DNA from 3 places in the Brevundimonas naejangsanensis genome. Region 2 is predicted to be linked to each of the others. Evidence: predicted binding sites of a transcription regulator. Region 2 holds the regulator's gene; each other region holds the start of a gene.
What was found. The regulator LexA, encoded in region 2, represses DNA repair genes until DNA is damaged. The targets are predictions, from matches to a motif close to ATGTTCNCNANNTGTTCT.
Positions count from the first base shown of each region.

Region 1 (9,637 bases), 530 kb from region 2:
GGCGCAGCTTATCCGCCGTGGCCGAGGCGACGTTCAGGATCTTGCCCCGCAGGGGCAGGATGGCCTGGGTGGTGCGGTCGCGCGCCTGCTTGGCCGAGCCGCCGGCCGAGTCGCCCTCGACGATGAACAGTTCGGTGCCCTCGGCGGCTTGCCGTGAGCAGTCCGACAGCTTGCCGGGCAGGCGCAGCTTGCGCGTGGCGGCGGCGCGCTGGACTTCCTTGTCCTTGCGGCGTCGCAGGCGGTCCTCGGCGCGGTCGACGACGAAGCCGAGCAGGGCGTTGGCCTGTTTCGGGCTTTCGGTCAGCCAGTGGTCGAAGGGGTCGCGCAGCAGTTGCTCGGCCAGGCGCGCGCCCTCGGGCGAGGACAGGCGGTCCTTGGTCTGACCCTGGAACTCGGGATTGCGGATGAAGATGGAGATCAGGGCGCCGGCGTTGGCGATGACGTCTTCCGCCGTGATCTGGGCGGCGCGCTTCTCGTTGATCAGCTCGCCATAGGCCTTCAGCCCCTTGACCAGGGCGGCGCGGAAGCCGGCCTCATGCGTGCCGCCGTCGGGGGTCGAGACGGTGTTGCAGTAGGAGGCGACGAAGCTGTCGACGTCGCCGAAGCCGATCGGCGACCAGGTGACGGCCCATTCCAGGGCGCCGGCCTCGCCCTTGCGCTCGACGCGCCCGGCGAAGACGGGGGTGACCGTCTCGATCTCGCCCACGCGCTCGGCCAGGGCGTCGGCTAGGCCGCCGGGGAAGTGCAGCGTCGCCTGGGCGGGGGTCTGGTCGGTGATGCGTTCGGGCGCGCAGGTCCAGCGGATTTCGACGCCGCGGAACAGATAGGCCTTGGCCCGCGTCATGCGGAACAGGCGGGCGGGCTTGAAGGTCGCGCCGACGCCGAAGATCTGCTCGTCCGGCTTGAACCGGATCAAGGTGCCCTTCTTTCTGGACGGGCCGACCTGCTGGATCGGGCCCTGCACATGGCCGCGGCTGAAGGACTGGCGCCATTCGAAGCCGTCGCGCCACACCGTGACGTCCAGGCTCTCCGACAGGGCGTTGACGACCGAGACGCCGACGCCGTGCAGGCCGCCCGAGGTCTCATAGGCCTTGCCCGAGAATTTGCCGCCCGAGTGCAGCACCGTCATGACGACTTCCAGCGCCGACTTGCCCGGATGGCGCGGGTGCGGATCGACCGGGATGCCGCGCCCGTCGTCGCGCACCGACAGATAGCCCTCGGCGTCCAGGTCGACGGTGATCAGCTTGGCGTGCTTGGCCACCGCCTCGTCCATGGCGTTGTCCAGGACTTCGGCGAACAGGTGGTGCAGGGCGCGCTCGTCGGTGCCGCCGATGTACATGCCGGGGCGCTTGCGGACGGGCTCCAGCCCCTCCAGCACCTCGATCGAGGAGGCGGAGTATCCGGTGGCAGCCGCCGTCGCCGTGCTGGCGTGGGACGTCAGCTCGACCTTGGGATCATGCACGGGCGCGGCCGGGGCCGCGACCAGGGGCGCAGGCGCAGGCCTTGGCGCGAGAGCCGGCGCAGGAGCAGGGGCGGGCTTGGCCGGTTCGGCGTCGTCGAGCTTGGAAAACAGATCGTCCATCAGGGCAGTTTGCGGCGATTCGGGGCAGGGTCTGGTAGGCTCGGCGACGGGAGCGCGCAAGCGGAAGCGGCGGTCACGCCTTCTCCACGAAGGTGTCGATGACCTTCTTCTCGCCCGCCTTGTCGAAGGTCACGACCAGCTTGTTGCCCTCGACCGCGCGGACGTGGCCGTAGCCGAACTTCTGGTGGAAGACCCGGTCGCCGCGCGACCAGCCGGACGTCGCCTTGGGATCGGCGGTGGCGATCAGGCGGCCTTCGCCCTCGATCACCGCGCGGCGGGCGTAGGCGGGCTTGGGCGTCTGGGCGGCGGTGTAGGTCTGGGCGCGTTTCCAGCCGGGGCTGGAATAGCCGCCGCCGAAGGAGGGGGCGTCGTCCCAGCGGCTCTTGGCCTCCTTCATCCCGGTCGAGGCGCCGTAGTAGCCGGTGTCGGACTGAGGCTCGACGTGGGCGAGGGGCAGTTCATCGACGAAGCGGCTGGGCAGTTGCGAGGTCCAGCGGCCATAGACCATGCGGTTGGCGGCGAAGCTGATGCGCGCGTCCTGCTTGGCGCGGGTGACGCCGACGTAGGCCAGGCGGCGTTCCTCCTCCAGCCCCTTCACGCCCTTCTCGTCGATGCTGCGCTGGCTGGGGAAGACGCCTTCCTCCCAGCCCGGCAGGAAGACCAGAGGGAATTCCAGCCCCTTGGCGCCGTGCAGGGTCATGATCTGCACCGAGCCCGAGCCATCGGCGTTCTCGTCGCGGCGCTCCAGGTCCATGACCAGGGAGACATGCTCCAGATAGGCCTGCAGCGTCTCGAATTGCTGCATCGACTGGGTCAGTTCCTTCAGGTTGTCGAGCCGGGTTTGGCCGCTGGTGCGGTCGGCCTTCTGCATGGCGGTGTAGCCGCTCTCGTCCAGCAGGGTCTCCGTCACCTGCCAGTGCGGCGTGCCCATGGCCATCAGATCGCGCCAGCGGTCCAGATCGCGCACGAAGTTGGCCAGCGGCGTGCGGGTGCGGGCCTGAAGCTCGTCCGTGGTGATCAGGTGGCGCACCGCCCGCATGGCCGAGACGCCGTTCTCGCGCGCGATGTGCAGGATCCTCTGGACGCTGGTGTCGCCGATGCCGCGCTTGGGCGTGTTGACGATGCGCTCGAACGCCAGGTCGTCGTCCTCGGACTGGATCAGCCGCAAGTAAGCGTGGGCGTCGCGGATTTCCGCCCGCTCGAAGAAGCGCGGGCCGCCGATGACGACATAGGGAATGGCCAGCATCAGGAAGCGTTCTTCAAACGCCCGCATCTGGAAAGACGCGCGAACAAGGACGGCCATGTCCTTGTAATTCATGCCCTGCTTGCGCGCGGTTTCGATCTCGTCGGCGATCAGGCGGGCCTCGGCCTCGCCGTCCCAGACGCCGCGCACGCGCACCTTGTCGCCGCTGTCGTCCTCGGTCCACAGGGTCTTGCCCAGCCGGTCCTGATTGGCCGCAATCAGGGCCGAGGCGGCGCCGAGGATGTGCTTGGTCGAGCGGTAATTGCGCTCCAGCCGGATGACCTTGGCGCCGGGGAAATCGCGCTCGAAGCGCAGGATGTTGTCCACCTCGGCCCCGCGCCAGCCGTAGATCGACTGATCGTCGTCGCCGACGCAGCAAACGTTCCCGGTCGAGGAGGTCAGCAGCCGCAGCCACAGGTACTGGGCGACGTTGGTGTCCTGATATTCGTCCACCAGAATATAGCGGAACCGGCGACGATATTCTTCAGCCAGATCAGCATGTTTCGACAGAATGGTGATGTTGTGCAGCAGCAGGTCGCCGAAGTCGCAGGCGTTCAGCGTCGCCAGCCGCGCCTGATAGGCGGCGTACAGGGCGGGCCCCTTGCCGTTGGCGAAGTCCTCGCCCGGCGGCAGCTTGTCGGGCGTCCAGCCGCGGTTCTTCCAGTGGTCGATCATATGGGCCAGCGACTTGGGCGTGAACCGCTTGGTGTCGATGTTGGCGGCTTCCAGCAGCTGCTTCAGCAGTCGCTCCTGATCGTCGGTGTCCAGGATGGTGAAGCTGGATTTCAGCCCGACCAACTCCGCATGACGGCGCAGGATCTGCGCCGCGACCGAGTGGAAGGTGCCCAGCCAGCGCAGCCCCTCGGCCGAGGGACCCATCAAATGGCCGATCCGCTCGCGCATCTCGCGCGCGGCCTTGTTGGTGAAGGTGACGACCAGCAGCTCCCACGGCTTGGCCCGGCCGGTCGCCAGAATGTGCGCCAGACGGGTGGTCAGGACGCGCGTCTTGCCCGTGCCGGCGCCGGCGAGGACGAGGACCGGCCCCTCGGTCGTCTCCACCGCCTCGCGCTGTTCGGGGTTCAGGCCCGCCAGATAGTCGGCCGCCGCGCTCTGCGGAGCACTTTGCGGACTCTGGGCGCGGGCGAGGTCGGAGATGCGAGGAGCGGGCAGGTCGGTCACGGGCGGAACATACTCGGAAGACGGGGCGGTCCCGCCGGAATCTGAACCGAGAACATAACCAGCACAACGCGCAAAGTCAGTCCCCGTCCGCGCATCGGAGGCGGAACCCTCAACCGAGACTGTCGTTCTTCGAGATGAGAAATCGCAAGAAGGGAATGCTGCATGGCGGACAACTCCAGCGGTGGCTTTAACGCGGGCCTGGCCTTCATCGTCGGCGGGCTGGTCGTGGTGGTGGCCATTCTCGCCTGGTTCCTGCTCGGCCGGGGCGGAGCCCCCGACACCAAGAAGGTGGATGTCGACGTCAACCTGCCCGAAGTCTCCGCGCCGGCCGCGCCCGGCGGCGGTTGAGGGACGTTTCCATGACGGACCCGAACATCCCCCCCGAACGCGTCGTGCATCAGACGACGATCAACTCCGCCCCGACGCCGCGGAAGGGCGGGGGAACGGGGCTGGCCCTCATCGTCGGTGGCCTTCTGGTCGCCGTGGCGGTCATCGCGTGGTTCGTTTTCGCTGGAGGGCGCCCGCTGGCGCCGCAAACGCCGAACCTGAACGTTGACATTCACATGCCCACGCCGCGCCTGCCGGAGGTGCCTGACCGCCCCGCGCCGCAGGAACTGCCCAGGCCGACCGAGCCGCCGAGCGTGGCCGCTCCAGAACCCAAGAGTTGAGGTCGTGAAGGTCGCGCTCAAACGAGTCTATGAGCCGCCAGCCGCCGGTGACGGCACGCGCATCCTGGTCGACCGCCTGTGGCCGCGCGGCCTCACCAAGGAGAAGGCGCACGTCGATCTGTGGCTCAAGGAGGTCGCCCCCAGCACGGAGCTGCGCCGCTGGTTCGGTCACGACCCGGCGCGATGGGCGGAGTTCCAGCGCCGTTACCACGACGAACTAAAAGCCAATCCCGACGCCGTGGCCGAGTTGAAGGCGGCGATCGGCGCTCGTCCGGCGACCCTGGTCTATGGCGCCAGGGACGAAGAGCATAATGACGCCGTCGTCCTGGCTGACTGGCTGGCTACTTCAGCCGGTAGCTGATGGTCGTGACCACCCGCACCTTCTTGTTCGGCGAGCTGGCTTCATCGCCCGTGCCGTCGCGGGACAGGATTTCGAACGAGCCTTGGCCCGCCGTCTTGATGGGGCCCAGCGGGGCGCCGGAATCCTTGGCGAATTGTTCGGCGCCGCTGCGGGCGGCGGCGGTGGCCTCGGCGATCATGGCCGGGCGCACGTCGTTCAGCTTGGTGAAGATGTAGGACGGGCCGTTGAAGTCCTGCAGCACCACGCCCTGGCGCACCAGGTCGTTCAGGTTGCGGGTGGTGGTCTGGACCCGGTCCACGTCGTTGGTGCGGACGATGACGGTCTGGTTCAAGATGAAGCGCGGCCCGCCGGTCTGGCTGGCGTATTCGCGCGAGCGGGTGTCGGCCACGCCCAACTGGCCCAGGTCCACGGCGTCGTCGGGATAGCCCTGGGCCTTGAGGAACTGGCGCACGATGGCCAGGTCGCCGTCGATACGGGCCTGGACCTCTGACAGGACGTCGCCCGAGGCGGTGAAGCGGATCGGCAGGACGGCCAGGTCCGCCTTCACGTCCTTCTCGGCCAGGCCGCGCACGGTGACCGAGCGGTCGCCGGCGCGGGCGTTGACCACGCCCTGGCCGATCAGGGCGCCGCTCCCGATCAGGCCGACGGCCACCAGGCCGCCGAAGACGGCGGCGGGGATCAGGCGGTTGTTGTCGATGCGATCAGGGCTCATCGGGCGTCCTCTCTGCGAAGCTGCGGTCGCCGCCGGTCCATTGCAGGGCCAGGATGCGGCAGGCGGAGGCGAGGGGGCGGCGGCCCCGCCACTCGTCGATGCGGATCAGCAGACCCGAACGGCTCAGCGCCAGCTCGGCCGCGACGGCGTCCAGCACGGCCCAGAACTCGGGCTCCAGCGCCACGGAGGTGGCGTGGCCGGACAGCAGCACCGATCGTTTGACGAGACCGCTCAAGGCTCAGCGCGCGCCCACCATGACGATGTCGGCGCGGTTCGGCGCGCCGCGCGTGATGACCGAATGGTGCGTGTCGGTGGTGAAGCGCAGTCGCATCGGCGTCTCCTGTGGAATGTGAGCTTAGCAGAACGCATCGGCGTCACATATGGCTGCAACAGTTGAGAGACATCGGGCACGCAGCGGTGCTATCGGAAGTTCCCGTTTCGTTTCGACCGAGTCGCCTGCGTGTCCCAGTCTGCTTCGCGCCTGTCGTCGCCCGCCATGCTCGCCTTCGGCGGGGTCGGGATCTGCGCCCTGATCTGGGGCACGACCTGGTATGCCATCACCTTTCAGCTCGGCGCCGTCGATCCGGTGGTGTCGGTGGTGCTGCGGTTCGGCATCGCCTCGGCCCTGCTGGCCCTGATCGTCAAGGCGACGGGCGGACGGCTGGCCCTGACGCGCAGCCAACATCTGGCGGCCTTCGGCCAGGGATTGTTCTCCTTCGCCATCAGCTACGCCTTCGTCTACGCCTCGGAAGAGAAGATCGCCTCGGCGGTGGTGGCGGTGATCTTCGCCGCCCTGGCCTTCCTGAACCTGATCCTGTTCCGCGTCGCCTCGGGCCAGAAGGCGGCGTCTGCCGCCTGGCTGGGGGCGGGCCTGGGCGTGGCGGGCGTCGGGGTTCTTTCGGCGGGCGAAGTCATGGGCGCGGGGCTGGGCGCTCACGCCGTAGCGGGCGTCAGCTTCGCCGTGATCGCCGTCGTCGCCTCGGCCTTCGGCAACTGGTTCGCCTGGCGGGGCCAGCAGGCGGGCTCGCAGGTGCTGCCGTCGACTGCATGGGCGATGGCGTATGGCACGGGGACGCTGGCGCTGTACGCCCTGGTCACGGGGGTGTCCTGGTCGGTGGCGTGGAGCCCGGCCTATGTCATCTCCCTGCTGTATCTGGCGGTGTTCGGCTCGGTGATCGCCTTCGGCCTGTACTTCACCATCGCCCGCGCGAGGGGATACGCCCTGGCCAGCTACATCTCGGCCCTGACGCCGCCGATCGCCATGCTGGTGTCGGTGATGTTCGAGGGCGCGCGCTTCGGCGTCCTGGCCTTCGTCGGCCTGGCCCTGGTGCTGGCGGGGCAGCTGTTCCTGATCCGCGCGCCCAAGCGCTCGGCGGCCTGAACCCCCAGCGTCATCCCGGAAGCCCGTAGGGCTATCCGGGACCGCATCAAGCGGCGGCGTCCGCGGCGGTCCCGGCTCTCCGCTACGCTGCGGCCGGGATGACGGGGAAGTCAGCTATTCCTGCTCGTCCAGCTTGTGGCCCTCCAGGCGGGCGGCGTCGCGGTCGCGCTCCGTCCGCGTCGTCAGGCGCTCCGCCTTGGTGCGGCCGAAGGTCAGGCGGTTGGCCTCGGCCGTGCGTTTGGCCGCCGCCTTGTCGCGAGCCTTGCGCGCCCTGTTCAGGTTGACGATCTCGCCCATCAGACGTGCCCATCCGGGCTGTCCTTGGCCCAGGCGCGTTTCAGCGCCGGGCGGGCGCCAATGCGCTGGACGTAGGCGTCATAGGGCTCGCCCGCGGGCATGGCGCCGCGGAACCACTGCAGCAGGCTGCCGAGCAGGATGTCGAGCGCCGAGAACTCGTCCAGGATGTAGCCGCCGTCCTGGATGGCGGCGCGCCAGCGCCGGTCCAACTCGCCATAGGCGGCTTTCTGGACGTCGTTCCAGCCGGCTGGCGGACCGGACGTCAGCACCGTCTCCAGCACGTTGTTGTAGAGGCCCAGCCACGACAGATACTCGGCCCGGCGCGGATCGTTCGGTCCCGGCGCCATCTTCGCCTCGGGATGACGGTCGGTCAGGAACAGGAAGATCAGCACCGACTCGATCAGCACCTGGCCGTCGACCTCGACCGCGGGAACCTGCTTCAGCGGATGGGGGTTGGCAGGATCGACGCGGCCCTGGCCGTCACGGCGCTGGATGTCGACATAGTGGACGCGATAATCCGCGCCCAGTTCCTCCAACAGCCACAGTAAGCGGGTCGAGCGCGACTGCGGCGCGTGGTGGACGATCAGCGACATTGTGAACTCCCTGGCCAGCCTTTGCGGTGAACCCTCGGGCGGCGAGGCCGTTCCGACGCAGTCCCACACATTAACGGAGAGCGCCAATGATAAACGCCTCGATGATCAAGGAACATCAGGAAGTCGTCGGTTCCGACGGCGGCCATGTCGGACGTGTGGATCACGTCATGGGCGACCAGATCGAACTGGCCAAGATGGATTTGGGCGCCGGTCTTAAGCATCACATGATCCCGGTCAGCTGGGTCGACCGCGTGGACGACCACGTCCATCTCAGCATGACCAAGGACGAAGCCAAGGCGCGCTGGGTCGTGAAGCACTAGGCGCGGCGTTAACGCGAATTCACCCGGGCCCCGCTGACATCGGCGGGGCCTTTCGCCATATCAGGGACGTCGCGCCGTCGCGCGCCATGGGGAGACGACCTTGATCCGACTAATCCTGAACCTGCTGTGGTTTGTCCTGGGCGGGTTCGCCTCGGGTTTCGCCTGGTTGCTGGGCGGCCTGATTCTGGCCCTGACGGTCGTCGGCCTGCCGTGGGCCTTTTCGGCCTGGCGGATCGCCAGCTATTCCTTCTGGCCGTTCGGACGCGAGATCGTCTGGCGCGATCCGAACCCGGCCGACCTGGGGCAGGGATGTCTGGGCCTGGGGCTGAACGTGATCTGGCTGGCGCTGGCGGGCTGGTACATCGCCCTGGCGCACATCCTGATCGCCGTGCCGCAGTTCGTCAGCCTGATCGGCATTCCGTTCGCGCTGAAGAACGTCGAACTGGCCAAGCTGTCGTTGGCGCCGGTGGGCCGGACCATCCGCGACAAGCGCTGAGCATGAAAAACGCCGGTCGGGGCGAACCCGGCCGGCGTCTTCCTCTTTGACGATGAGCGCCAGCTTACTGCGGCGCGATCATCTTCTCGGGACGGACGTATTCGTCGAACTCGGCGTCCGTCAGATAGCCGCCGCCGACGGCTTCCTGACGCAGGGTGGTGCCGTTCTTGTGCGCCGTCTTGGCGATCTTGGCGCAGGTGTCGTAGCCCAGCTTGGCGTTCAGGGCGGTGACCAGCATCAGGCTGTTTTCCAGGCCATCCTTGATGTTGTCCTCGCGCGGCTCGATGCCGACGACGCAGTTGTCAGTGAAGCTGATGGCCGCGTCGGCGACCAGGCGCACCGACTGCAGGAAGTTGTAGGCCATCACCGGGTTGTAGACGTTCAGCTCGAAGTGGCCCTGCGAACCGGCGAAGGAGATGGCGGCGTTGTTGCCGAACACCTGGGCGCAGACCTGGGTCAGGGCTTCGCTCTGGGTGGGGTTGACCTTGCCCGGCATGATGGACGAGCCCGGCTCGTTCTCCGGCAGCGACAGCTCGCCCAGGCCGGCGCGCGGGCCCGAGCCCAGGAAACGGATGTCATTGGCGATCTTGAACAGCGAAGCGGCGACCGTGTTGATGGCGCCGTGAGTGAAGACCATCGCGTCGTGGGCGGCCAGGGCCTCGAACTTGTTCGGCGCCGTGGTGAAGGGCAGGCCGGTGATCTTGCCGATGTTCTCGGCGACCTTTTCAGCAAAGCCCACGGGTGCGTTCAGGCCGGTGCCGACGGCGGTGCCGCCCTGGGCCAGCTCCATCAGGCGCGGCAGGGT
Region 1 covers NZ_CP032707.1:2,373,662-2,383,298, forward strand. Annotated here, with positions in the region: gene D8I30_RS11170 (DNA topoisomerase IV subunit B) at 1-1,582, opposite strand, end outside; gene D8I30_RS11175 (ATP-dependent helicase) at 1,656-4,004, opposite strand; gene D8I30_RS11180 (hypothetical protein) at 4,167-4,352, shown strand; gene D8I30_RS11185 (hypothetical protein) at 4,364-4,672, shown strand; gene D8I30_RS11190 (DUF488 domain-containing protein) at 4,677-5,033, shown strand; gene D8I30_RS11195 (SIMPL domain-containing protein) at 5,014-5,745, opposite strand; gene D8I30_RS11200 (ribbon-helix-helix domain-containing protein) at 5,735-5,980, opposite strand; gene D8I30_RS14825 (YbaY family lipoprotein) at 5,984-6,076, opposite strand; gene D8I30_RS11205 (DMT family transporter) at 6,206-7,126, shown strand; gene D8I30_RS11210 (DUF4169 family protein) at 7,241-7,423, opposite strand; gene D8I30_RS11215 (glutathione S-transferase family protein) at 7,423-8,016, opposite strand; gene D8I30_RS11220 (DUF2171 domain-containing protein) at 8,103-8,336, shown strand; gene D8I30_RS11225 (YccF domain-containing protein) at 8,437-8,832, shown strand; gene fumC (class II fumarate hydratase) at 8,897-9,637, opposite strand, start outside.
Region 1: a site for LexA is predicted at 4,054-4,071, ahead of D8I30_RS11175 (ATP-dependent helicase). Genes of this name have one in related genera too.

Region 2 (9,637 bases):
GGGTCACGCCCATGTCGTGGTCGTCCACCACCACGGCCAGGTTGTAGGTCGGCGCCCCGTCCGAACGCAGGATGACCAGATCGTCCAGCGCAGACGATTCCCAGCGCACCGTGCCCTGCACGGCGTCGTCGACCGCCACGGCCTGATCCAGCGGGCGGCGGAAGCGCACGGTGTGCGGCTTGGCCAGGTCGTCGACGCTGGGCGCGCGGTCGCGCCAGGGCGAGACGAAGTCGCGGCCCTCGGCCTTGGCCTGGTCACGCAGGATCGTGGTCTCGTCCGCGGTCAGGAAGTCGCGATAGGCGTGGCCGGTCGCCAGCAACTGGTTCACGACCTCGCGGTGACGGTCGGCGCGGCTGAACTGGAAGACCGGCTCTTCGTCGCCGAACAGCTCCAGCCAGGACAGGCCGTCGAAGATGGCCTTCACCGCGTCGTCCGTCGAACGCTCGCGGTCCGTATCCTCGATGCGGATCAGGAATTTGCCGCCGCGTCCCTTGGCGTAGAGCCAGTTGAATAACGCGGTTCTCGCGCCGCCGATATGCAGGTAGCCTGTAGGCGAGGGGGCGAAGCGGGTGACGACGGTCGAAGACGGGGAGGTCATAGAGGCAGGGTCCATAGGGCAGGGTCTTATACGCTCGCCCGTGGGGAAGCGAACCCTCATGGCCCGGTTAATTGACAGTCTGCATCACGACGTTCGGACCCAGGCGGATCGCTGGCCCCTGTGGTCGTCCGTCTGCTTCGGCGCCGGGTGCGCCGCCTATTTCGCGCTGAGGGCCGAGCCGGGCGTGTGGCCGCTGGCGATTGTCGCCGTTGGATTGTTCGGCGCCTGGCTTGTCGGCCGGGCTCGGGGCCTTCCGCGTACGGCGACGCTCTTCCTGCTGATGGTGGCCTGCTTCGGCGGCGGCCTGGCGATCGCCAAGCTGAGGGCCGAGGCCGCAGCGGCGCCGATCGCGCCGATGGACATGGCGCCGACCCAGGTCGAGGGCTGGGTCATGGACGTGGATTCGCCGGGCCAGAACGGCGCCCGCGTTGTCGTGGCGCCGGTGCGCGTGCGCGGCCTGGCGCCCGAGGCGACGCCCCAGCGGTTGCGGGTCACGGTGAAGGGCGCGCCGCCGCCGCCCGGCGCGGCGATCCGCGTGTTCGGCATCCTGAATCCCCCGCCGCCGCCCGCCGGCCCCGGCGCCTATGACTTCGGCCGCAACGCCTATTTCCAGGGCATGGGCGGGACGCTGTTCGCCCTGGGGCCGACGCGGCCCGCCGACCTGGCCCGGCCGCCGTGGCGGGTGCGGATGGCGATGCGCGTCAACGCCATGCGCTACGCCCTGGCCGAGCGCATCGTGGCCCGGTTGGGCGAGCGGACGGGCGGGGTGGCGGCGGCCATGACCACGGGACACGAGACCTGGATCCAGAGCCCGGACCTGGACGCCATGCGAGATTCGGGGCTGGCGCACATCCTGTCGATCTCGGGCCTGCACATGGCGGTCGTGGGGGGCTTTGTCTTCTTCGCCGTGCGCCTGCTGGTCGCGGCCTGGCCGTGGCTGGTGCTGCGGACATCAGGCAAGAAGGTCGCGGCGGTCGCAGGCCTGATCGCGGTCGGGACCTATCTGGTCATCTCGGGCGCGCCGCCTCCCGCCGAACGGGCGGCGGTCACGGCCTCCATCGCCTTCCTGGCCATATTGGCGGACCGACAGGCGGTGACCATGCGGGCGCTGGCGGCGGCGGCCTTCGTCGTCCTGCTGCTGCGGCCCGAGGCCGTGGTGACGCCGGGGTTCCAGATGTCGTTCGCGGCGACGGCGGCCCTGGTGGCCCTGGTCGAGGTCTGGCCGCGCCGCATCCGCGAGTTCGCCGCGCCCTGGCCCATCGTCGCGGTGCAGCGGTTCGGCAGGTGGCTGCTGGCCGCCTGCGCCGCCAGCCTGGTTGCGGGCATGGCGACGGGGCCGTTCGCCATGCAGCATTTCAACCGCACGGCCGTTTATGGGCTGATCGCCAACCTGGCGACGGCGCCGCTGGCCGACTTCATCATGATGCCGGCCCTGGCGCTGGGCGCGGCGCTGGAGCCGTTGGGCCTGGGGGCGCCCTTTCTGTGGCTGGCGGGCAAGTCGGTCGAGGTCATGCTGGCCATCGGCCATTGGGCGGCCGGCCTGCCCGGCGCGGTTCAGGCGATCCCCAGCGCTCCGGCGGCGGCCCTGCCGGTCGCCTTCCTGGGCATTCTGTTCATGTGCCTGTGGCGTGGGCGGTGGCGGTGGCTGGGCCTGCCGTTCGCGGCGGCGGTCCTGATCTGGCCGCGCCCGGCGCCGCCGGATGTCTGGATCGGCGACGGCGGGGCCAACGGCGCGTTCCGGCAGGGGGAACAGGCGGTCGTGATGCGGCCCGAGGTGCGTCGCTTCGCCAGCGACCTGTGGTCGCGACGGCGCGGGCTTGAGGCGGTGGGGCGGCCGTCGGAAGGTTGGAGTTGCAAGCGGTCGTTCTGCGCGCCGGAGCATGAGGGCGGCGTGCTCGCCCTGTGGTGGGGCAAGGCGGCGCCGGGGGCGGAGCAGATGGACCAGCTGTGCCGTAGCGCCGAGGTCGTCAGCGTGCGGGCCGTGATCGCGGCCCTGCCGCCATCATGCGAGGGGCGGCTGGTGCTGGACGGCGCGGACCATGCGCGCGGCGGGTCGGTGGAGTTGTGGCGCGACGGTGCGGACGGCTGGCGCGCCCTGTGGGCGGCGGAGGTCCGGGGACGGCGGCCGTGGAGCGGGGGCGGTTCTAACTCGGCGCACCCTCTAAACCCGCTCATCCCGGCGGACGCCGGGATCCAGTAAGGGCCGCACGCGCTGTCGCTGGCTAGAGGACGCCAGAGGACGGACAGACTTCAAACGGGCCCGCTTGAAGCCAAAGCACTGGATCCCGGCGTCCGCCGGGATGAGCGGAGATGCGAAAGGGGTGCCTTCTTATGGGCGCGGGGCAGGAGCGCCCGGCCTCAGTGATACCGGCGCAGCAGGCCGACCAGCTTGCCCTGGACCTCGACCTGGTCGGGGCCGAAGATGCGGGTCTCATAGGCGCGGTTGGCGGGCTCCAGCGCGATGGACTGGCCCTTCTTTCGCAGCCGCTTCAGCGTGGCTTCCTCGCCCTCGACTAGGGCGACGACGATCTCGCCCGAGGAGGCGTTCTCGACCCGTTTGATGATCACGGTGTCGCCGTCGAGGATGCCGGCCTCGATCATGGAGTCGCCCTCGATCTCGAGCAGATAGTGTTCGCCCGCGCCCAGCATGGACTCCGGAACCGGCAGACGCTCGCGCTCGTGCTGGATGGCGGCGATCGGGGTGCCGGCGGCGATCTTGCCCAGCAGGGGCAGTTCGCGCACGTCGTTGGCGGCGTCGGCGAGGGCCGTCGAGCGCGGACCGAGGCCGCCGCCCTGGATGACGTCGGGCTTGAAGGGGGCGCGGCCCTTGGCCGGGGCGGCGGTCGTAGCCTGTTCCGGCAGCTTCACCACCTCCAGCGCGCGGGCGCGATGGGCCAGGCGGCGGATGAAGCCGCGTTCCTCTAGCGCCGTGATCAGGCGGTGGATGCCCGACTTGGACGCCAGATCCAGCGCCTCCTTCATCTCGTCGAAGGAGGGCGAAACGCCCGTCTCGCGGATGCGCTCATGAATGAACATCAGGAGTTCGTGCTGTTTCTTCGTGAGCATGGCGGCGAATCCAGAACAAGGCGTGAACCGTTCGGAATGTTCTGTAAGTGTTCTGGTTAAAAGTCAACTAACGCCAGGCTGGCCCCGCGCCCGCCGCAGGACGGGCGCGGGGCAGGGCCTTATTGCGCCGTCGCGGCCGGGGCGCCGTCCTTGTAGCGGTTGAACCATTCCAGCATGGCGTTCATGCGGGCGGCGTTCTGGGACGGGCGGACGGCCAGGCTGTGGCCGACGCCGGGAATTTTCACCAGCGCCGTGGGCACGCCGCGCAGTTGCAGGGCGGTGTAGTACTGCTCCGACTCGCTGACGGGGGTGCGGTAGTCCTCGTCGCCGACGACGACCATGGTCGGCGTCTTCACATTGCCGACCAGCGACAGCGGCGACCGGCGCCAGTAGGCCTCCGGGTTCTCCCACGGATATTCGCCGAACCAGTAGCGGGCGAAGAAGGCCGGGTTGTCGGCCGTCAGCACGAAGCTGGCCCAGTCGATGACGGGCTTCTGGACCACGGCGGCCTTGAAGCGGTCAGTCTTGCCGACGATCCAGCTGGTCAGCACCCCGCCGCCCGAGCCGCCGGTGACGAACAGGCGGTTGGGATCGGCGACGCCCTGAGCGATGACGGCGTCGACGCTGCTGATCAGGTCGTCATAGTCGTTCGACGGATAGTTGTGGTGGATCAGGTTGGCGAATTTCATCCCCGTAGGAGGTCGAGCCGCGCGGGTTGACCGACAGGACGGCGTAGCCCGCAGCGGCGAACAGCTGGTTGTCGGTGGCGAAGTGCGGGCCGTAGGCGGCGAAGGGGCCGCCGTGGATCTCCAGCACCAGGGGATAGCGCTGCCCCTCGACATAGTCGGCCGGCAGGGTCAGCCAGCTTTCGACCGCGCGCTGGTCGTGGGAGGAGGCGACCTGGATGCGGCGCACCTCGCCCAGGCGGCGAGCGCCGAGGAAGTCGGCGTTCAGCCGGGTCAGCTGGGTGCTGCGGCCGCCCTTCAGGACGTGGACGTCGGCCGGGCGGGTCGGCGTTCCGCGCGTGTAGGCGATGGCGCCGTCGTCCGCCACGGTGAAGCCGCCGCCGGTGTAGGGACGGCCGATGTCGTCGCCGGTCAGGTCCTCGATCAGGGGGGTGACGGCGCCGTCCATCGCCACGCGGGCGACCTTGGTGCGGCCCTGGTCGTCATAGGCGACATAGACCGAGCGGCCGTCGTGGCTCCACGTGGGCGACTGGACCGAACGATCCAGGCTCTCGGTCAGGACGCGGCGGTTCGAGCCGTCGGCGTCCATCACATAGAGGCGGGTGTTGTGATAGCCCATCCGCTTATCGTCATAGCCGAGGTAGGCGATGCGGCGGCCGTCGGGCGAGGCGACGGGGGCGTTGTCGGGGCCTGCGCGGCTGGTCAGGGCGGTCAGGCCGCCGGTCTGGACGTCCAGGGCGTAGATTTCGCTGTCGTTCGCCTCGCGCTGCCAGTCGGGGCGGCGGTTGGCGCTGAGATAGATCGTGCGGGAATCGGCCGACCAGGTCAGGCCGCCGCCGTGGTGGAAGTCGCCGTGGGTCAGCTGGCGCGCGCCGCCGCCCTGCGAGCCGACGACGAAGACATGGCGGAAGCCGGGCTTCAGATAGCCCTGGCCGTCGGAGCGGTAGGTGACGCTGTCGATGATCTCCAGCGGCGGGGCCCACTGGGCGCCTTCGGGCTTGGCCAGGGGCGAGCCGATCCTGGGCTTGTCGCCGGCGACCAGGACGGAATAGGCCAACTGCTCGCCGTTGGGCGACCAGCTGACGCTGGACGGGGTGTTGGGCAGGTTGGTGACGCGGACCGCTTCTCCCGACGCCATCCAGCGTACGAACAACTGGGGCGCGCCGCCCTCGGCGCTGGAGATGTAGGACAGGCGCGTGCCGTCCGGCGACCAGCGCGGCTGGCGATGCGAGCCGGCCGAAGCGACAAGGGGCGAATGGCGGCCGGTCTTCACGTCGATCAGCCAGATGGTAGGGCGCATCCGGTCGGTCATGATGTCGGCCGTCTGGCGGACATAGGCGATCTGGCCGCCGTCCGGGCTGATCTGGGCGTCGGAGGCGACCTCCAGGCCGAACAGGTCCTGGGGGGTGAAGCGGCCCGCGTCGGCGGCGGGCAGGGCGGTTTGGGCGGCGGGCGCAGCCTGGGCCAGCGCCGGCGCATGGGCGCTCAGGATCAGGGCGCAGGCCGCCCAGGCGAACTTGTTCATGTGAAATCCCCCTCTGGATCGGGGGGGATCATAGGAGGGCGCGGGTCCGCGGCAAGATACGGAAAGGGCCGCCGGAACGAATCCGACGGCCCTATTTCGTCCGAAGACTGAAGAAACCTCAGAACTTGAAGCTGGCCCGCAGCAGCAGGGTGTAGCGGACGTAGTCCTCGAGCATTTCGGCGTCGCCGGTGATGGACAGCAGGCCCAGGTCGTTGCCGACGTTCAGGCGGAAGCCCAGCAGCGGTCCGCCGCCCTCGATGCTGGCGGGCGTGAGGGTGAAGGCGTCGCCGCCCGAGGCCAGGCGAGCGATGGTCGTCCCGGCGTCGACCGAGAAGTTCTGACGCCAGCCCAGACGGACCTCCGGACGAATCCAGCCGTCCTTGCCGAAGCCGTAGCCGACGTTGACCGCCGCCACGCCCGAGAAGATGTGGCCGTCGCGCTTGTCGATGTCGAGGTCGAAGCCGTCGCCGCCGCCGCGCTCGCTGCGGGCGTCCTCGTTCAGCGAGAAGTATTCGACATAGGCCTCGGGTCGGACGTTCAGGCGGCCGAAGTTGCGCTCGTAGGAGGCGCCGCCGGCGGCGGCCAGGGTGAAGCCGTGCCAGTCGGATTCGTTCTTCAGATTGACCCCTTCGGCCACCAGCTTGCGCGTGGCGCTGAAGGAGGCGTAGCCGCCGGCCGCGCGAGCCCAGGTCGACCAGTACTGGCCCTGGGCGCGCCAGTAGAGGCCCAGCTCCAATAGATTGGCCGACAGGACTTCCTCGGCCGCGGCCTCGGGGTCCTCCAGGTCGGAGGAGGTGAAGGCCGCCGTCAGGCCGACCGCGCCCATGTTGGTGCCGCGCTCGACCCCGCCCGCCAGGCCGAAGCCCTCGGAGCGGAAGCCGTAGGTGTCGGTCTTGTCCTTGTCGGCGTAGAAGTTGATCTCCTGCACCCAGGCGCTGGTCTCGCCCGGCGCGGCCGAGGCGTTGCGGCCGGTCAGGGCCCGGGTCACGGCGTCGACGCCGCTGGCCAGGGACAGCAGCGGGCCGCCCGAGTGGTCGGGCAGGAGCTGCTGATAGATGTTGAAGAATCCGTCGCGGTCCGTCTGGTTCAGCATGGCCGCGCGGATGATCTCGTTGTCGGCCAGGCCGGCGTAGAGCACGTCGTAGGCGGCGGCTTCAGCCTTGATCATCCCGGCTTCTTCAGCCGTGCGGCGGCGGGCGTCGACGGTCAGCTTGCCGGCCGCTTCGTCCACGTTCGAGCTGACCACGAAGGCGTAGGGCGAGTTGGATTGCAGCAAATCCTGATCGATGGCCCCGACGTTCAGATCGCCCGCCTCGATGATGGTGAAGGAGGTCGGGTCCTGGATCAGGGAGTTGAAACGCACGCCCAGGCCCGCGCCGTCGGCCAGGTCGGCCGAACCGCTGACCTTGAAGCCGCCGGCGGCGCCGTTGGCCGGGTCCAGGGTGACGATCAGATTGCCGTCCGCGCCGACGTTCAATTCGCTGATCTCCAATTGGCCGGTGTGGCGGGCGTCCAGGGTGCCCTTGGAGATGTCGATGTCCAGTTGGCCATCGCCGTTCGACAGCTTGCCGGTCACCAGGGCGCCGCCGCTGATGGACAGGCGGTCGGCCCCGGTCCCGAAGGAGATGTCGCCGGTCACCGTGCCGTTGCGGATGTCCAGCACGTCGGCGCCCGAGCCCAGGCGGATGTCGCCCAGGATCGCCGGTTCCTTGGCGTCGGGCACGCCGTCGCCGTCGGCGTCGGGCAGCTTGTTGTCGGGGACGACGACCCCGTCCTGCACCAGGGTGACGCCCGAGCTGTTGGCGCTGAGGTCGACGGCGATCGCCGAGCCCGTCGACGCCACGCCCTGTTCGGGGGTGATCAGGGCGATGATGTTGCCGGTGTTGCTGACGGAGGTCAGCGTCCCCGAGGCGTCGCGGATGGCCACCGCGTCGCCCTTGGAGCCGTTCACGAGGGCCGCCAGGGTGCCCGAGTTGGTCAGCGAGGACACGTTGGCACCGCTGTCGATCAGGATGCCGGCCGCCAGATCGGCGTTCGTCCCCGCCGACACGCTCTGGATCGAACCCGTGTTGACGATGTTGGGCGCCGTGGCGCCCGCGCCGACCAGGATGGCGGTGCTGTTCGCCGTGTTGGCGGTCGAGTTGATCGTGCCTTCGTTGCGCAAGCCGCCGGTCAGGGTGACGGATTGGCCCGTGCCGCCGATCTGAACCGCCGTGGTGTCGATGTCCTTGTAAACGCCGGCGGCTTCGATCGAGCCGCGATTGATCAGGCCGTAGGCGTCGTTGCCCGTGCCGACCGCGCCGAGGGTGATGGCCTTGTCGGCCGAACCGACCAGCACCGCCGGAGCGCCGCCGAAAGCGCGGATGGCGGCGGTCGTTTCCTGAACGTCAGTGATGCCGTCGCCGTCCCGGTCATCGTCCTCGCGGTTCTTCTTGCCGTCGCCGTCGTCGTCCTCGTCGCCATTCTTGACGCCGTCGCCGTCGTCGTCGCCGTCGATGCCTTTGGGGCCGTAGTTCGGCGCGGTGTCGAACAGCACGCCCTTGCTGACGTCGCCGGCGATGCGCACGGCCGGACCGCCCTGGAGCAGGTCATCAGCGTCCAGGTTTTCAAGATAGGTCCGTCCCTCAATCGGATTGCCCGTGGTCGGCTTGGACGGCGGCGGGGTGGTGTAGCGATAGCCGGTGACGGCGACCGCGCCTTGAATCTTGACCGCGCCGTCGACCGCGCCGTCGACGGCGACGGCGACGGCGTTTTCCCCCATGGCGGTGATGCTGCCGAGCAGGGTGATGTCGCCCGTCACGTCGCCCGTGGTGTGCACGCCATAGGTGTTGTTGCCGACGACGTTGATCTGGCCCAGGCTGAAGATGTCGCCGGTCAGCGGCGCATTGATCGTCAGGCCGGACGAGTTGTTGCCCTCGACTTTGATCGAGCCCGACGATTCGATGCGGATGTCGCCGACCAGGGGCGAGGCGCCGGTCACGTGGACGCCGTGACGGTTCGTGCCGTCGGCGAACGGGCCGTCCAGGTCGCCGTCCTTGTCGTCGTCCTTATACTCTTCGATGGAGTCGGTGATGTTGATCGAGCCGGCGATGGTGACATTGCCGGTGTTTCCGCCGTTGACCAGCACGCCCGTAGCGCCATCGGCGGCCTTGAGCATGTCGATCTTGGAATTGCCGTCCAGCTTCACGTCATGGCTGGAATCCAGCGTCACCGCGGCGCCCGAGGTCACGGCGATCGAACCGCCGTTGGCCAGGCGCACGGCGTCGGGTGCGCCGTTGTTGGCGGTCGAGGTGCTGATCGGGGTCGTCCGCGCGGTCGAAACGACCTGTTCAGCCTGAACGCCCGAGGCGACCAGAAGAGGAGCGATCGCAACAGCGCTCGCGAGCAGAATACGCATTCGTCAGAAACCCCTCGTGGTCGCACGCGCAAGGATCGTAAGGCGCCCCCTCCTAACAGGGTCGGCGCCCGCATGCCCCAAGTTTCTCGAATTTGAGGCGAATGCAAGGCCGGGCGTAGGGGGCGGAAGCTGAACGGCGGATGAAAACGGCTCCGGCGGGCGACGCGGCGCTCCGCGCGGGACGCTTGAGCGGGGCCGTAACAAGCGCTACGGGCGAATCGGATGGTGATGCTCAACCCTGTCCGTCGCATCCAAAGTCGGAGCTCTAGCGTTATCGTGAAGAACGGCAGGCAGAAGATCGACGACATGAGCAAGAGCTGCATCGACGTCCAGGAAAGCGAGCTGAGACTGTTTCCGGGCCTGGA
Region 2 covers NZ_CP032707.1:2,903,960-2,913,596, reverse strand. Annotated here, with positions in the region: gene gltX (glutamate--tRNA ligase) at 1-598, opposite strand, end outside; gene D8I30_RS13805 (ComEC/Rec2 family competence protein) at 657-2,798, shown strand; gene lexA (transcriptional repressor LexA) at 2,957-3,664, opposite strand; gene D8I30_RS14895 (prolyl oligopeptidase family serine peptidase) at 3,784-4,353, opposite strand; gene D8I30_RS13795 (LpqB family beta-propeller domain-containing protein) at 4,304-5,875, opposite strand; gene D8I30_RS13790 (autotransporter outer membrane beta-barrel domain-containing protein) at 5,994-9,272, opposite strand; gene D8I30_RS13785 (glycosyltransferase) at 9,579-9,637, shown strand, end outside.

Region 3 (9,637 bases), 540 kb from region 2:
GCTGAGATGGCGCGGAAAATTCAGCAGGCGCGAGGCCATCTCGACGGCGCGGCCGATCATGGGATTGGCGGCGTCCAGTCCAGCCTGGGCGACGTGGCGGTCGCCGATCTCGGTTCCCCAACTGCCCCAGTGGCTGGAGGCCAGACGCGCGGTGACGTCCTCGGTCAGGCCCAGGACCTTGCCGACCTCGCGAATGGCGCTGCGGGGACGGAAATGGATGACGGTGGCGGCTATGCCCGCGCGGTGGCGGCCATAACGCTCATAGATGTGCTGAATGATCTCCTCGCGCCGCTCGTGCTCGAAGTCGACGTCGATGTCGGGCGGCTCGTCCCGGTCTTCGGACAGGAAGCGCTCGAACAGCAGGTCGGATTCCGCCGGATCCACGGAGGTGATGCACAGGACGTAGCAGACCGCCGAGTTCGCCGCCGATCCTCGCCCCTGACACAGGATGCGTCTGTTCCTCGCCACGCGGACGATGTCGTAGATGGTCAGGAAATAAGGCGCGATCTTCTTGCGGGCGATAAAGGTCAGTTCCTTGTCCAGCAGGGCCTGAACCTTGGCGGGAACGCCGTCCGGGTAGCGCATGGAGGCGTGGCGGCGGGTCAGGTCTTCGAGCCAGGCCTGAGGGCTCCAGCCGGGCGGGATCGGCTCTTCCGGGTATTGGTAGCTGAGATCGGCCAGGTCGAACGTCGCGCGCGCCAGGAAGGCGGTCGTCTCGGCCACGGCCTCGGGCGCGTCCCTGAACAGGCGAGCCATCTCGGCGGGGGGCTTCAGCCAGCGTTCGCCGTTGGACGCCAGGCGACGTCCGGCGGCCTCGATGGTCGTTCCCTCGCGGATGCAGGTCAGGACGTCCTGAAGGTCGCGGTCCTGGGGCAAGGCGTAGAGGACGTCGTTGATGGACAGAAGCGGGACGTCCGCCTGCGCCGCCAGGACCTTCAGCCGCGCCAGGCGGCGCCGGTCGTCGCCGCGCCTCAGCATGGCGGCGCCCAGCCAGACGGCGCCCGGCGCGGCGTCCGCGAGGCGGGTCAATGTCGCCTCCAGCCCTTCCAGCCGTTCCGGCGGGATGACGATCAGCAGCAGGCCCTCGGGGTCGGCCAGCAGGTCGCGCAGGCCGATCTCACATTCCCCCTTTCTCGCCCGGCGATTGCCCAGGGTCAGAAGTCGCGTCAGCCGGCCCCAGCCTGCGCGCGTTTCCGGATAGGCGACGATGTCGGGCGTCCCGTCGTTGAAACCCAGGCGCGCCCCGGTCAGCAGGCGGAAGTCCGCCGCGCGGCGCTTCACCTCGTCCGACAGGGCGGGGTCGTTGAGCGGGTCGTCGATGTAGGCGATTTCGCCGGGACTGCCGCCGTCGCGCATCTTTTCCGGCGGAGCCAGGCCCTCGGCGCGCAGGGTCTTCAACGCGCTCCAGGCCCGCACCACGCCCGCCACGGTGTTGCGATCCGCCAGCCCCAGGCCCGCATGGCCGCGCAGGATCGCCGTCAGCACCAGATCCTTGGGGTGGGAGGCGCCGCGCAGGAAGGAGAAGTTGCTGGCCGCCGCCAGTTCCGCATAGTCGCCGCGCGGATTCAGGGCGCTCATGCGAACAGGCCGTGGATGAACCAGCGCGGTTCGTCCGTCTCGCCGTAGAGGCCCTGGCGGAACAGCCAGAAGCGGCGGCCCTGGCGGTCCTCGACGCGGTAGTAGTCGCGCGTCTTCTGATCCGGCGCGCGCCACCATTCCCCGGCGATGCGTTCCGGCCCTTCCGCCAGGACGACGCGGTGCGACACCCGGCGCCAGCGAAACTGGAAAGGGCGGCCGTCGGGGGCTTCGGCCAGGGTCTCGACCGGCTGGGGCGGGTTGAACAGGTGCAGGGGACGCAGCGGCGGGTCCTCGGGCGACGGGGCGGGCCAATCCGCGCCGTCGGCCGGGGCGGAAGCGGGAACCGTCCGGGCCGCCCGCTCGGGCAGGTGCGAGCCCAGGGGTTGGAACCGCAGCACCGCCTCGGGTCCCAGCCGCGCCGTCAGCCGGTCGATCAGCCGATTCAAATCCTCGTCGCCGGGGGGCTCGCCCGCCAGTCCGGTCTGGGCGGGGGCGAGGCGCTCGACCACGGGCACGGCCATCCGCATCTGGTCGAAGCCGAAGCCGGGCTCCAGGGGCGTCTCCAGCGCCGCCAGCCGTTCGCGGAACAGGCGCAGGATCGCGCCCGCGTCGCGCGTGGGCCGCCCCGTCCGCACCGTGATGCGCCTTGTTGCGCCGTCGATACGATAGAAGCCGGCCTGAAAGGCGCGGCCGCCCTGGCTGGCTTGATCCAGCTGGTCGGCGGCGTCCGCCAGCAGATCCGACAACACGCGCTCCACGTCTTCAGGGGCCGAGATCGGCTCGAAGAAGACGCGGTCGACGATGATGGGGGCGGGCGGACGGTGCGGGGTGATGCGCACGTCCTCATCGCCCAGGAGGCGCGCCAGCCGGGCGGGAAAGTCGATCCCGAAACGGGCGGCCAGGGGCGCGCGGGGCCGGTCGTCCAGATCGCCCAGCCGTTTCAGCCCCGCGCGACGCAGAGCCTGTTCGTCCTTCTCCGCCAACTCCAGCGCCGCGACCGGCAGGCGACGCAGGGCGGGGCGGGCGACGTCCCTGTCGAACACCCCGCCGGGGCCGAAACGGGCCAGGGCGCGCGCCGCCTGGGGCGTGTCCGCCAGGGCGCAGCGGACCTGGAGACCGGCGCGCCCCGCGCGCGCCTGGGCGGCGCGCATCAGCCCGGCCTCGCCGCCGAACAGATGGGCGCAGCCGGTCACGTCCAGCATCAGGCCGTGCGGCGGATCGAGCGCGACCATGGGGCTGAAGCGGCCGAAATCCTCCAGGGCGGCGGCCAGCAGGGCGTCGTCCGCTCGCGGCCGGTGGACGATGGTGCGTAGCACGGGCGTGCGCGCTCGCGCGTCGGCCAGGGTCATGCCGGGCGAAAGGCCCGCCCGCGCCGCCCCCGGGTCGATCGCCGCCAGCCGCAGCGCGCCCTTGATCTTCTCGACCAGGACGACGGGCGGACGCGGATCGGGCGGGACCGCGTCAGGCGGCGCGGCCGTGTCCTGTCTCAGTCGTTCTCGCTCCAGCCGGTCGCTGGGCAGCCAAGGGAACCAGATCGCCAGATAGCGGCGCCGGTTCGACGAAGGATTGCCGTTCACGGTCCCACTCCATGATCCAGGTTCGAGGGGCGGCCCCGCCGCGATGCCGCAGCAGGGTGACGGAAAAAGCCGGCCGGCCTGGCGCATCGGCTTCGAGCGGGCGGGAGGGGGCTGCCCGTACGGACCAGCGTGTTTCGGCCGCGCTGGGCGCCGGCTCGGCGCTCGCCCGGATCAGGAAGAGGGTTCCTCCGCCGGTCTGGGCCGCCAGGACCAGGCGGCGGCTGGCGGTCAGCGACATCGCCCTGGCCTCGCCCCAGGCGCTCAAGACCACGGCGCCGACGGCGGGGCTGCGCAGCGCGTCTTCACCGACGGCCAGCAAGGTCTGAACGTCCCGCGCCCGCACCAGCATCAGATCACGCGGCGACAGCCCCATCTGGAGCAGGCCGGGCGCATAGGGGCGGCCAGCCTCCTGCGCCATCATCTCATGCAGACCCCAGACAATGGGTCGTCCCTTCGCCGCCTGCAGCGCCAGCCCCAGCCCGAAGGCGTTGACGGCCACGGCGTCGGCGGGGGCGGCGGCGTAGAGATCGTGCACGACTCCGACGGCCAGCGGCGTGAAGGTATCGCCGCCGCCCCCGGCTTGGGTTTGGGGCAAGGCGTGACGGCCACGAGACGGATCTAGCGCCTCCAGTCGGGCCTTCAACGCCGTCAAGGCGTCAGCTTGCGAACAAATGTTCCTCATTTGTTCTATATGCGCTCTCGACCGCTGAGGGAGTCAAGCGGAGCCGCGACCGTTCGGCGAAAAATACGCCAAACGCCCCGGGAAGCCGGTTGGCGCAGCCCGTCAGGCGACACCGATCAAGCGATCGATTATCTCTTCGGGGCGTCGCCCGCCGGAAAGGGCCGGCGGGGAGGGAGTGCGCCGTGTTCGAGACTCAGCCGACGGTCGTCGATGAGGTGGTGGTGACGGCGGCGCGCCTGCCGCCCGCGGCGGGCGAGGCGGCCTTTTCGGTGATCCGGCTGGACGGGGAAACGCTGGACCGTTCGGCGCGCCTCGACGAGGCGCTGGCCGGCGTTCCGGCGGTGTCGCTGTTCCGGCGCACGTCCAGCCTGTCGGCCAATCCGACGACCCAGGGAATCTCGCTGCGGGCCATCGCGCCGTCGGGGGCGGGGCGGACGCTGGTGACGCTGGACGGCGTGCCGCTGAACGATCCCTTCGGCGGCTGGGTCCTGTGGTCGCAACTGCCGACCGAGGCGCTGGAGAGCCTGGACATCGTGCGGGGGGCGGGCGCCGGGCCTTACGGCGCGGGGGCCCTGACGGGGGTGATCCAACTGCGCGAGCGCGAGCGCGGCGGGGTGCTGGACGCCTCGATCGCCGAGCGCGGCGGGGCGCGGTTGGCGGGATCGGGCGGGATCGACGCCGGACGGATGCGGCTGACCGGCTCCGCCCTCTACGAGACCAGCGACGGCTATGTTCCCGTGCGCGGCGCGGTGGCGGGTAAGGCGGACACGCCGCTCGATCTCGAGACCCGGGCGGCGGCGCTGCGGCTGGATGCTCCGCTCGGCGAGGCTCGTCTGTCCCTGCGCGCCTCGGCCTATGACGAGGAGCGCGGCTCGGGCCTGTCGGGCGCGCGCTCCAGCGCCCGCGGCCATCTGCTGTCGGCCACGGCGGCGCGGCGGCCGGAAGAAGGCGCCTATGGCTGGCGGTTGCAGGTCTGGCGGCGCGAAAGCGATTTCGCCAACAGTTCGGTCGCCGTGGCGGCGGACCGCAGCACGACCACGCCCGCCAATGATCAGCATGGGACCCCAGCGACCGGCTGGGGCGTCAACGCCGCCCTGCGCCGGGCCTCGCGCGACGTCGCGGGCGGGCGGCTGGAAGGGGAGCTGGGCGCCGACGCCCGCTTCAACGAGGGCGAGACCCGCGAACGCTTCCGCTTCATGGGCGGCGCCTTCACCCGCGACCGGACCGCGGGGGGCGAGACCTCGGTCGCGGGCCTCTACGGCGAGGCGTCGTGGAGCGACGCCCGGTGGCTGGTGGCAGGGGGCTTGCGTCTGGACGGCTGGCGCAATGAGAACGGCCGCCGCCGGGAGCGCGACCGGGCCAATGGGGCCGCAACCCTGGATGAGACCGACCCCGACCGCTCGGGCGAGGTGGTCAGCGCCCGCCTGGCGGCGCGGCGCATGGTCGGCGCCGGCTGGGCGGCGCGGGCGGCGGCCTATTCCGGCTTTCGGCCCGCCACGCTGAATGAGCTGCACCGTCCGTTCCGTGTCGGCAACGATCTGACGGAGGCGAACGCCGCCCTGGTCCCCGAGACGCTGCAGGGCGTGGAGACGGGCCTGGCCTATGAGGACGCGGTTTCGGCCTTCGGCGCGACCCTGTTCTGGAACCGGATCGAGGACGCCATCGTCAATGTGACCATCGGCGAAGGGCCGGGAACCTTCCCGCGCGCGGGCTTCGTCCCCGCCGGCGGCGTGCTGCGCCAGCGCCGCAACGCCGGCGTCATAGAGGCCAGGGGAATAGAGCTGGCGGCGCGTCAGACCTTGGGAGGCGGCCTGGCGCTGAACGGCGCCGTGTCGATCACCGACGCTCGCATGGACGGTGGTTCGGCCGCGCCGCAACTGACCGGTCTGCGCCCGGCCCAGGCGCCGATCTGGAGCGCGACAGCGGGCGTGGACTGGCGCGCCAGCGACCGCCTGACCCTGGCCGCTCAGGCCCGCTATGAGAGCAAGAGGTTCGACGACGACCTGAACAGCCGCGTCCTGGGCGCCGCGGTCACGCTCGATGCGCGCGCGGAATGGCGCGCGACGCCCGCCACTGTCGTCTGGCTCGCCGCCGACAACCTGTTCGACGCGGCGGTCGAGGTGTCCGAAACCGCAACCGGCGTCGCCGGCTATGGCCCTCCGCGCACCCTGAGGCTTGGACTGCGCCGGACCTATTGAGGCGCCGAAGGGCGGGACGGCGGCGCTCAGGGGCGGGGGTAGAGGCGCGCGCGATCAGCGGCGAGCGTCACCTGGATGGCCTCGCCGACGGCCGGGGCCGGATCCGTCGTGCGCAGTCTCAGCGTCTGGCCGTCGGCCTGGACCTTGATCTCGATGAAGGGGCCGCCGAAGGCCACGGCGGCGACGCGCGCGGGGACGCCGTCGATCGAGATCCGGACGTCGCCGGGGCGGATCATGGCCCAGGCGGGGCCGTCGGGCGCGTCCGGGGCGGGCAGGGCGCCGAAGGCCGTGGTCGCCACGCCTGATCGCACCTCGGCCGCCAGAAGTTCGGTCTCGCCCAGCAGGCGGGCGGCGGCGGGCGAGACGGGCCGCAGATAGGCGTCGTCGGGCGCCCCGGTCTGCAGGATGCGGCCCTTGTCCATCAGCGCCAGGTCGTCGGCCATCAGCAGGGCCTCCTCGGCGTCGTGGGTGACCATCAAGACGGCGGCGTCGGCGGCGCGCAGGGCCCCCATGAGCGTCTGGCGCACCTCGGACTTCAGATGGCGGTCCAGGCCCGAGAAGGGCTCGTCCAGCAGGACGGTGTGCGGTCTCCGGGCCAGGGCGCGCACCAGGGCCACGCGCTGCTGCTCGCCGCCCGACAGCATGTGCGGCCAGGCGTCGGCCCGGTCGGCCAGATGCACGGTGTCCAGCCACTCCAGCGCCGTGCGGCGGCGCTCGGCGCGCGGCCGGTCCTTCAGGCCGAAGGCGACGTTGTCGGCGACGCTGAGGTGCGGGAACAGGGCGTAGTCCTGGAACACCAGGCCGACGCCGCGCGTCTCGGGCGGGGTCGCGCGGGTCGCGTCGGCCAGCAGGCGGCCCTCGGCGTGGATGGTTCCGCCGTCCATCGGCTCCAGCCCGGCGATCATCCGTAGCAGGGTGCTCTTGCCGCAGCCCGACGGGCCGAGCAGGGCGGTGATGCGCCCCGCGTGCAGGTCCAGGTCGACGCCGTCGACGGCCAGGCGGGCGCCGAAGCGGCGGGTGGCGCCGCGAACGGTCAGGGCCGGGGCGTTTCCGGTGGCGGTCATTGCGAAGCTCCGGGGCGGGAGGCGGCGATCTTGCGCGTCAGCCAGATCACGCCGGGCAGGGCCAGGGCGATGATCATCAGCGCGGGCCAGCCTGCCTGCGGCAGTCGCTCGTCGCCGGCGTAGTTGGAGGCCAGAACCGCCAGGGTGTCGAAGTCGAAGGGCCGCAGGATCAGGGTGGCCGGCAGCTCCTTCAGCACGTCGATGAAGACGATCAGGGCGGCGGTCAGCAGGGCGCCGCGCGCGATGGGCAGCTGGATCGCCAGGGCGGCGCCGGTCTCGCTGCGGCCCAGGTTGCGGGCGGCGCCGATCATGGCGGGGGTGACCTTGGCGAAGCCGGCTTCGATGGGCTCGAGCGCCGCCGCCATCAGGCGCGCGGCATAGGCGTAGGTCAGCAGGGCCACCCCGACGACCAGGCCTGAACTGGAGCCCGGCGACAGCCGCCACAGCACGGCGGCCGGCGCCAGCAGGCCGATGGCCATGACGGCGCCCGGCGTCGCATAGCCCAGGCTGGCGATCCGCGCCGTCACCGGCAGCCGCGTCGCGCCCAACGCCAGCAGGGTGGCCAGGATCACGGTGGCGCCCGCGCCCAGCGCGCCCATGCCCAGCGTCCGTCCCGCCGCCGCCAGAAGCCGCGACCAGCCGGGCGTGACCTCCAGCGACCGCAGCAGCAGGAAGCCGACCGGCAGGATCAGGGCCAGGGTCAGGAGGGTCAGGCAGAATCCGGTGGCCGCCACGGCGCGCCAGCCGGTCAGGGCCTCGGCCTGCAACGGGCGATAGCGGGCGTGGGCGCTCTCATAGCCTCGGCCCCTGCGGCCCCAGCGCTCGAGCCACAGCAGCACCGCCGCCGTCGCCAGCAGGGGCAGGGCAAAGCGTGCCGCCGAGGCCGGCGAGCCATAGACCGACCAGGCTCGCACCACGCCCGTGGTCAGGGTCTGGACGCTGAGGAATTGCACCGCGCCATAGTCGGCCAGGGTCTCCATCACGGCCAGGGCCATGCCCGCCGCCAGGGCCGGGCGGGCCAGGGGCAGGGCGACCTGGACGAAGGCCTGGCGGGCCGAACAGCCTAGGGTGCGCGCGGCCTCCAGGGGATGCACCGACTGGTTGAGGAAGGCCGCCCGCATGGCCAGGAAGACGTAAGGGTAGAAGGCGCAGCTCAGGACGAAGATCGCCCCCGGCGCCGACCGCATCTGGATCGGCAGGTCCCAGCCGAACCCGGCCCGCATCCCCATCCGCAGGGGCCCCGCCACGTCGAACAACTGGGCGTAGGCGTAGGCCAGGGCGAAGGCGGGCGCCGCCAGCGGCAGGGCCAGGGCCCAGGCGAAGACGTCCCGCCCCGGAAACCGATGCATGGCCGTCAGCCAGGCGGCCAGGGAGCCGACGACCGCCGTCGCCGCCGCCACGCCCAGGGCCAGAGCGCCCGAGGTCAGGGCGTAGCGCGCCACGTCCTTGCCGGCGATATCGGCCAGGCCCGGCTGCATCGCCGCCCAGACCACGCCCGCCAGCGGCGCCAGGGCGACCACGGCCGCGCCGAGGGCCATGAGGCGCAACGGCGAAGGCCCGCCGCGACGCGCACGGCGGGCCTTCTGATCCTGGCTGGCCGGGATCGTGGTTATCGCCAGCCCGCCGCGCTGATCATCGACTGGGCCTGAGCTTGATGCACGCCATAGCGGGCGACGGACATCGGGTTGGCCTTGAAGTCGGCGTAGGGGGCGACCGCGGGGGAAGGGGCGGCGTCGGCCACGGCCGGGTATTCATAGTTGTATTGCGAGACGATGGCCTGGGCTTCCGGCGAGGCCAGGAACTCCAGGAACTTCACCGCGTTCGCGCGGTTCGGCGCATGGGCCGCCAGGCCGCCGCCCGAGATGTTGACGTGCGAGCCCTGGCCGTCCAGCGACGGGAAGCCCAGCTTCAGCTTCTCGGCGATCTGGCGGTCGCCGGCGTCGTCGCCGGCGGCCATGCGGATGAAGTAGTAGCTGTTGGTCAGGGCCACTTCGCAGACCCCCGCCGCCACGGCGCGGATCTGGTCGCGGTCGCCGCCTTCGGGCGGGCGGGCCATGTTGGCGACGACGCCTTCGACCCACTGCTTGGCGCGCTCCGGCCCCCAGGCCTCGATCAGGGCGCCGACCAGCGACAGGTTGTAGACGTTGTCGCCCGAGCGGACGCACAGCTTGCCCTTGAAGCGCGGCGCAGCCAGCTTGGCGTAGTCGTCGATCTCTTCCGGCTTCACCTTGGCGGGGTCGTAGGCGACCACGCGGGCGCGGCGCGAGAAGCCGAACCACTGGCCGTCCGGGGCGCGCAGATTGGCGGGGATGAGGCGGTCCAGCGCGTCCGAGGCGGCGGGCTGGAACAGCCCCGCGTCCTGGGCGCGCCACAGGGCGCCGGCATCGGCGGCGATGAAGACGTCGGCGGGGCTGTTGGCGCCCTCGGCCTTCATGCGGGCGATCAGTTCGTCGGGCTTGCCCTCGATGCGCTTGACCTCGATGCCGGTCTTCTGGGCGAACAGGTCATAGAGCTTCTGGTCGGCGTCGTAGTGGCGCG
Region 3 covers NZ_CP032707.1:2,359,983-2,369,619, forward strand. Annotated here, with positions in the region: gene D8I30_RS11125 (error-prone DNA polymerase) at 1-1,578, opposite strand, end outside; gene D8I30_RS11130 (DNA polymerase Y family protein) at 1,575-2,927, opposite strand; gene D8I30_RS11135 (ImuA family protein) at 3,040-3,750, opposite strand; gene D8I30_RS11140 (TonB-dependent receptor) at 4,020-6,035, shown strand; gene D8I30_RS11145 (ABC transporter ATP-binding protein) at 6,062-7,099, opposite strand; gene D8I30_RS11150 (ABC transporter permease) at 7,096-8,637, opposite strand; gene D8I30_RS11155 (extracellular solute-binding protein) at 8,709-9,637, opposite strand, start outside.
Region 3: a site for LexA is predicted at 3,838-3,855, ahead of D8I30_RS11135 (ImuA family protein). Genes of this name have one in related genera too.